Regions from separate parts of the Pseudoalteromonas sp. MMG012 genome, predicted to be linked through region 1. Evidence: riboswitches for the same ligand, from Rfam matches in the RefSeq annotation. Region 1 holds a riboswitch; the other holds the start of a gene.
What was found. Region 1 has a riboswitch for lysine ahead of dapA (4-hydroxy-tetrahydrodipicolinate synthase). Riboswitches for the same ligand answer to the same signal wherever they lie in the genome.

Region 1 (3,426 bases):
CACGAGATAAATAGGGGTTTTTACCCGTACCACGGTACCGCTAGATAGCCCCTTTTCAAACTCTATGTCTCCGCCCATGGCATCTAACAACCATTTACACCGTACCAAGCCTAGCTGTAAACCTTGAAAGTGTGTCTCTGCCACATTGCTTGAAAGCGGCGAAACACCAGAAAAACCACACCCGGTATCTTTTACGGCGATCTGCAAGTAAGTCAGAGTTTCATCTAAATACACCTCGATTAATACACTGCCTTGCTCGGTGAATTTAATCGCATTATCAACTAATTGGCCAATGATCCACGCCAGGTGTTCATGATCACAAGCAATAACCAATGATGTAGAAAATGAAAACTCGGTCTCTAATGCTATCTTTTTCCGCTGTGCTTCATATTCATGGGGTGAAATCGCCTGCATCAGCGTTTGAGTAAGATCATCAGGCACCACCGACACCAGAATATCTCCTTGCTCCCAACGACTAAACTCTTGAATTGCATTCAACTGGTTAACTAATTGCTTCGCCGACACCTCTACTTGTGTCAGCTGTGATTGCGCCCCATCTTGGCGGTATAGGTTTAAAAAACCCAAAATAGCTTGTAAAGGCGTTCTTAACTCATGACTTGCACGAGCAAGAAAGTGCGTTTTCATGGTTAAGGCATGCTGCGTTTTTTGTTTTTGAAGTTCAAGAGAATCGATTGTATCCCTTACCTTTTTCTCCATTGGTTTAAAGATAAATACCACTTCTAACCAAAGCACAACGATTGCACTGACCCAGAATACAAATTCAAACAAACGTGTTAATGCCACTTTACGATTAGCACCTTGCTCAAAAAGTTGCACAGCTTGTTGTTGATAAAATAGTAATACCTGTGCTTCATTGGCCATCTTAATAGCCACCTCTGCACTGAAGGTTTTAGAGTCATATAACGCTAAAAAGTCTAAGCTCCGTTTATTCAAATTAGCCGGCGCATCAAAATACAATGTCATTAACGTTTCAGACAAAAATACATATTTCCCCTCTTTTTCACCTAGGATCATCTGATGATTGGCCGAAAATACGCGCACACTTTTATCCAACTCTGTAAAAAGTGTCTGGGTGAGCTTTTGCTCTTTTTTATAAAAAACAATTTGATTGACGTGTAACGCTATTTTCTGTGCCAACATACGTTGCATACCTGCACGATTAATAAGCTCCGCATCCTCTTGTTTTTGCTGCAAAAGGTATTGCATCGCCGCAGCCGCCAATGTGACTAATACCCCCATTACCAACACTGCGATAAAATAACGGCTGCGCATAGACTTAATGATATTACGCATATTAACTTATCCATCCTATTTGCCATAAAGTGTAGTGTAAAAATTGAAAACTAACATAACCTCACTTGACACCTAGATGGCTAAAGTGTTTCAATGCGTGCTCACCCTATTTGAGGGTCAATGTAAACTCACCGAGTAATATGTTGGCCTAGGGCTGGAAGAGGTGCGTTATTCAGGTACTTGTGTTGAGGAGAGCAAACTCCCATGACACACAAGGAGGGGAACTAACGCCGAGAAATATATACTATTTGCTCAGTATACATTTCGGGCGACTGGGTTGAATCCCAGCGACTGTCACCAATTGCAGCGTTAATCATATTAACAACGCACATATGTTTGGTGGAGAGCTTCTGGTCTTAAAATAATAAGGCCACTCGCCTTGTCATTTTTAAGTCCATTGCTCTTCGAATTTTAACTGTTCGAAGTTTGGACTCACTCCAGACCCCGAACAAGATATAAGTTCGGTAGAGATGAAATCACAATACGATTTATCCAACTATCCGTTGTGGACAGCCTTAGTTACGCCTTTTGATGCGAATAACCAAGTTGACTATGACACTTTACATTCGCTTGTGAATGAACAAGCGCAAGCAAATAACGGTATTCTCCTGCTTGGCAGTACTGGTGAAGGGCTGGCCTTAAGCTCTGCTGAGCATAAGTGCATTGTCGAGACTGTTTGCAACATGCAATTAGACGTCCCTATTATGGTGGCTGTGGGCGGTATGAACTTACAAGATCAGTCCGAATGGGTGGCGTTTTGTAATAGCCAGCCGATTCATGCACTGTTGCTTGGCTCTCCGTTATACACAAAACCTGGGGTAGTCGGCCAAACACAATGGTTTGACACCCTGCTGAGCGCCACTGACTTACCTTGTATGTTATACAACGTACCTGGACGCAGTGGGGTATCCATCACACCCCAAGTGCTCAAAAATCTAGCCCACCATACAAATTTATGGGCACTCAAAGAGGCCAGCGGTGATATTGGAGTGTTTGAAGCTTTCAGAAAAGCCAATCCAACTCTCGCTATTTTTAGTGGCGATGACGGCCTCATGCCATATTTTGCTCAAGCCGGAGCTGCTGGACTCGTATCCGTGGCCGCAAATGCCTGGCCAAAGCAAACCGCTGAGTTTGTTCGCCGCTCGTTAGCGGGGACTTTTCCTAACTTGTTTACAACTTGGACTGATGCTGTTAATAGCCTATTTTCAGTGGCTAATCCCATTCCAGTCAAAGTATTAATGCATGTACAGGGCAAACTTAGTACCCCTAATTTACGTCCTCCATTAACGCACCTAGAGTTGCCGTGTACTCAGGCAATTGACCGTGCAAACACCACAATTTTATCTTGGAATTAAGGCAGTTATTATGAGCTGGTTAGAACTATTAAACAATTTAGAAAATGGCAGTGTACGTGCTGCGACACAAGACGAACAAGGCAACTGGCACGCTAATATCGAAATAAAGCAAGGTATTTTAGAAGCTTTTAAAAATGGCAATAATATTGAATTCCCGGGTGGTTTTGTTGATAAACATAATTTAGCACCACAAGGGTTTGCAGCTGAAGCAGGCGTTCGTATGGTCCCTGGTGGCAGTAGTGTTCGCCGTGGTGCGCATGTTGCATCGGGTACCATTATCATGCCACCAGCATATGTGAATATCGGTGCCTACATAGGTGAAGGTACTATGGTCGATAGCCACGCATTAGTAGGATCATGTGCTCAAGTAGGTAAAAATGTACATTTAAGTGCCGCAGTCCAACTTGGTGGTGTACTTGAGCCTATCGGTGCCAGCCCTGTCGTTATTGAAGACGACGCATTTATCGGTGCAGGCTGTGTGATTGTTGAAGGTGTTGTGGTAAAAAAAGGGGCCGTTTTGGCACCCGGCGTACGTTTATCAGCGACGATCCCTGTCTATGACTGTATCAACGAGCGTCAACTAGACAAAGGCGAAGCAATTCCAGAAAATGCCATTGTTATTCCAGGCTCTCGACCATCGTCAAGTAAGTGGGGCCGTGAGCAAGGCCTGAATATGTCGTGTGCACTTATCGTCAAATATCGTGATGAACAAAGCGATGCTTCTTTAGAATTAGAAGAGGTATTACGATAATGACTT
Region 2 (3,426 bases), on a different contig from region 1:
CTTTATGTTGGATTATCGCTTTTATCTCACCTATTCATGGTCAAAGCCCAGAAAATGTACAACATGCGCTAGATCATAACATTCTTGAAATCGCCACACTGTGGTTGTTTTTGATGGCTGCAATGACGTTTGTGGCCTATTTAAACTCTAAGGGGTTTATACAAAATATCGTGCATCGTGTTATGCCATCTCAGATCAGTGAGCGTAAGCTTATGTTCTTGGTAGGCATTGCCGCTTTTGTATTTTCCTCGGTTTCAGACAATATTACCGCAACCTTGATTTCTTTGGCAGTAGTTATGTCGTTGAAGCTAGATCCAAAGAAGTTAATTAAGTATGCAACACTAATTATTTTTAGTGTTAACTCTGGTGGTGTGTCACTCATTACAGGTGATGTAACAACATTAATGATCTTCTTAGCGGACAAAGTCACTATTCCTAATTTATTGTTACTTGTCGGTCCTGCGCTGGTGAGTGTGATAGCGCTGGCAGCTATGTTGTCTATAGGTATGAATGAGCAACTACGCTTTGAAAAGCAGATACAAAGACGGATAGAGAAAACGGATATAACGATTGCAGTGATATTTACTTCGACAATTTTTGCGACGTTATTTTTGAGTGTGCAGTATCAAGTGCCGCCTTTACTTACATTCTTATTTGGTTTGTCGTTGATGTTTTTGGTTGCTCAATTCTTAATGCGCAAGAAAGATGTGAACAAGAAAATTATTGATTATATTCGAGAGATTGAGTACGACACTCTATTATTCTTTGTTGGTGTACTATTACTTGTTGGCGCGCTCAAAGAAGTGGGTGTCCTGGCCATGTTTACAGACCTGTATGTTTACATTGCACCAGAATATGCCAATTATTTAATGGGATTACTCTCAGCGGCAGTTGATAACGTACCGTTAACGGCCGCTTTATTAAAGGCCGATATTGTGATGACGCCACAGCAATGGTTGATGTTTACCTATGCGACAGGGGTAGGTGGTTCAATGTTAGTGATAGGATCTGCTGCGGGAATTATCGCGATGAGCAAAGTGAAAGCACTGACGTTCATGAGCTACTTGCGTATGTTTTTATATTTGTTGATTGCATATACCATTGGCTATGCTGGAGCGTATGTCGCAGGGCAATTTATGTAGTTCACTACAAAAGGTACAATTTAGCACTTGACACCTAGACGTCTAAACGTTACTTTGTTTTTAGCCCGCGTAATATGCGGGCTTTTATTTTGCCTGTGTTCAGTAATGACGAGGCAAAATAAACAGAAGAGGTGCGATACTTAGGTATTTAGTGAAAGGTGACGAACGCCAAAGACCACTAAAGAGGGAAGTACTCGCCGAGGAAGTTCATAGCACGTCACTGTGAACTTTCGGTTTACGAGGTTGAATCCTTGGAACTGTCACCGTTTTGGTGGAGAGCTTCTGGCAATGGTTCCTTCTTTATTTACAAAGCACCTTAATTGCCAAGTTCTCCTTATTTATTATGATTGCCCCCAATGCAGTCAAAAGGAGATATTATGAGTTCACAGTACACGGTCGCAAAGTTTGGTGGCACCAGTGTAGCCGATTTTGATGCCATGCACCGTTGTGCGCAAATTATTCACGATGACAATAATGTACGTGTTGTTGCCGTGAGTGCCAGTGCGGGAGTGACAAATCATCTAGTAACGCTAACGCAACAAAAAGCCGACGAAAGTGCACGTATGGCGTTAGTCGATAACATCATTAAAATTCAGGACTCGATTTTAGCCCATTTAACACTGGAAGCGGATTTAGCACAGTTATTTAATTTAACCCTTGATGAGCTAAAGTCGTTGGCGTCTTTACCCGCGTTAAGTGCACAACAGTGTGATGAAATGTTGAGTTTTGGGGAGCGTTTATCGTCATTTTTATTTACCCAAGTACTCAGAGATATTGGCGTAAACGCCGAGCGATTTGATGTACGTAAAGTGTTAAAGACTGATAACCAATTTGGTAAAGCCACACCGGATATTGCAGCGACACAGGTGGCGGCTCATAAGCACTTAATACCATTGTTAGGTGAGAAGGTGATTGTGACTCAAGGTTTTATCGGCAGCGATCCGTATAATCAAACAACGACGCTGGGACGTGGTGGCTCTGACTACAGTGCGGCTTTATTAGCGGAAGCTATAGAAGCAAAAAGTGTTCATATCTGGACTGATGTTGTTGGTATTTTTAGTACAGATCCGAGACTGTGTGTAAAAGCTACACCTATTGCCAAATTGAGTTTTGATGAAGCAGCAGAGATGGCTACTTTTGGTGCGAAGGTATTACATCCAGCAACAATATTACCAGCTAGCCGCAGTAATATTTCAGTGTTTGTCGGATCGAGCCGCGACCCACAAGCAGGCGGCACTTGGATTGAAAAAGACACATCATCACAAGCAGGGATCAGAGCTGTTACGCAGCGGAAAAATCAAATATTGCTCACGCTAAAGAGTCCTGAGATGTTACTAGCTAGTGGTTTTTTGGCGCGTATCTTCACGATATTGAGTGCTTATAATATCTCAGTGGACTTGGTAACAACATCAGAAATAAGTGTCGCGATCACGCTAGATAACGCACTGAACGCGTCACGACCTGAACTTGATCAAGATTGTTTAGAAGAGCTAAGCCAATTTTGTCATGTTACTGTTGAGAACAATTTAACACTGGTGGCTCTTATTGGTTCTCAGATCCAGTTACGTCAGCATGAAGTCAACTTAATGCAAGTGCTCAGTGATTTCAATATTCGACTGATTTGCCATGGCGCAAGTAAGCACAATTTGTGCTTTTTGGTTGAACAAACAGACTCGGATAATGTGGTTCAAGCCATTCATGCGAAGTTACTGGAGGCTGCATAGCGGCTAGTATCTTTTTAGTAACAATAACTAGTAATTAAGTTTTAGATTGCATGGTGGTTGAATCCCGAGTAAAGTGACTATTACATAAACTGGGAGGCCGTCATGCAGTATCAAGATATCTATAATTTTTGGTTTGTCACTTGTTCAGAGTCTGATTGGTGGCAAAAGTCCGCGCATTTTGACATCAAAATAAAATCCCAATTTATGGTTCATTATAGAATGGCTGTACAAGGAGAACTCGCACATTGGCGAGCTGATCCTGTGGGCACTTTGTGTGAAATAATCGTGCTCGACCAGTTTTCTAGGAATATGTTTCGAGATACACCAGAGGCTTTTTCTGCGGATCCATTGGCGTTGTGTCTCGCGCAAAATGCCATTGATAAAGGCTTCGATAAACGCTTAAATGATACTGAGCTAAGCTTTTTGTATATGCCATTTATGCACAGTGAAAGTAAAATTATTCACCAACAGGCTGAACAGCTTTTCAGAGCTTTGCCTAATTATGAGTTCGAGTTATCCCATAAGCGAATTATTGATCGATTTGGCCGCTATCCACATAG

Region 2: it holds a riboswitch for lysine, as region 1 does, so the genes downstream of both, lysC (lysine-sensitive aspartokinase 3) here and dapA (4-hydroxy-tetrahydrodipicolinate synthase) in region 1, are expected to answer to the same signal.

The regions. Positions count from the first base shown of each region.
Region 1 is NZ_JAGJEF010000017.1:34,957-38,382, reverse strand. Features, by position in the region: gene J8L97_RS08310 (response regulator) at 1-1,314, opposite strand, end outside; lysine riboswitch at 1,465-1,672, shown strand; gene dapA (4-hydroxy-tetrahydrodipicolinate synthase) at 1,785-2,669, shown strand; gene J8L97_RS08300 (2,3,4,5-tetrahydropyridine-2,6-dicarboxylate N-succinyltransferase) at 2,680-3,420, shown strand; gene J8L97_RS08295 (PLP-dependent decarboxylase) at 3,420-3,426, shown strand, end outside.
Region 2 is NZ_JAGJEF010000003.1:47,418-50,843, reverse strand. Features, by position in the region: gene nhaD (sodium:proton antiporter NhaD) at 1-1,142, shown strand, start outside; lysine riboswitch at 1,261-1,432, shown strand; gene lysC (lysine-sensitive aspartokinase 3) at 1,520-2,866, shown strand; gene J8L97_RS01780 (DUF924 family protein) at 2,969-3,426, shown strand, end outside.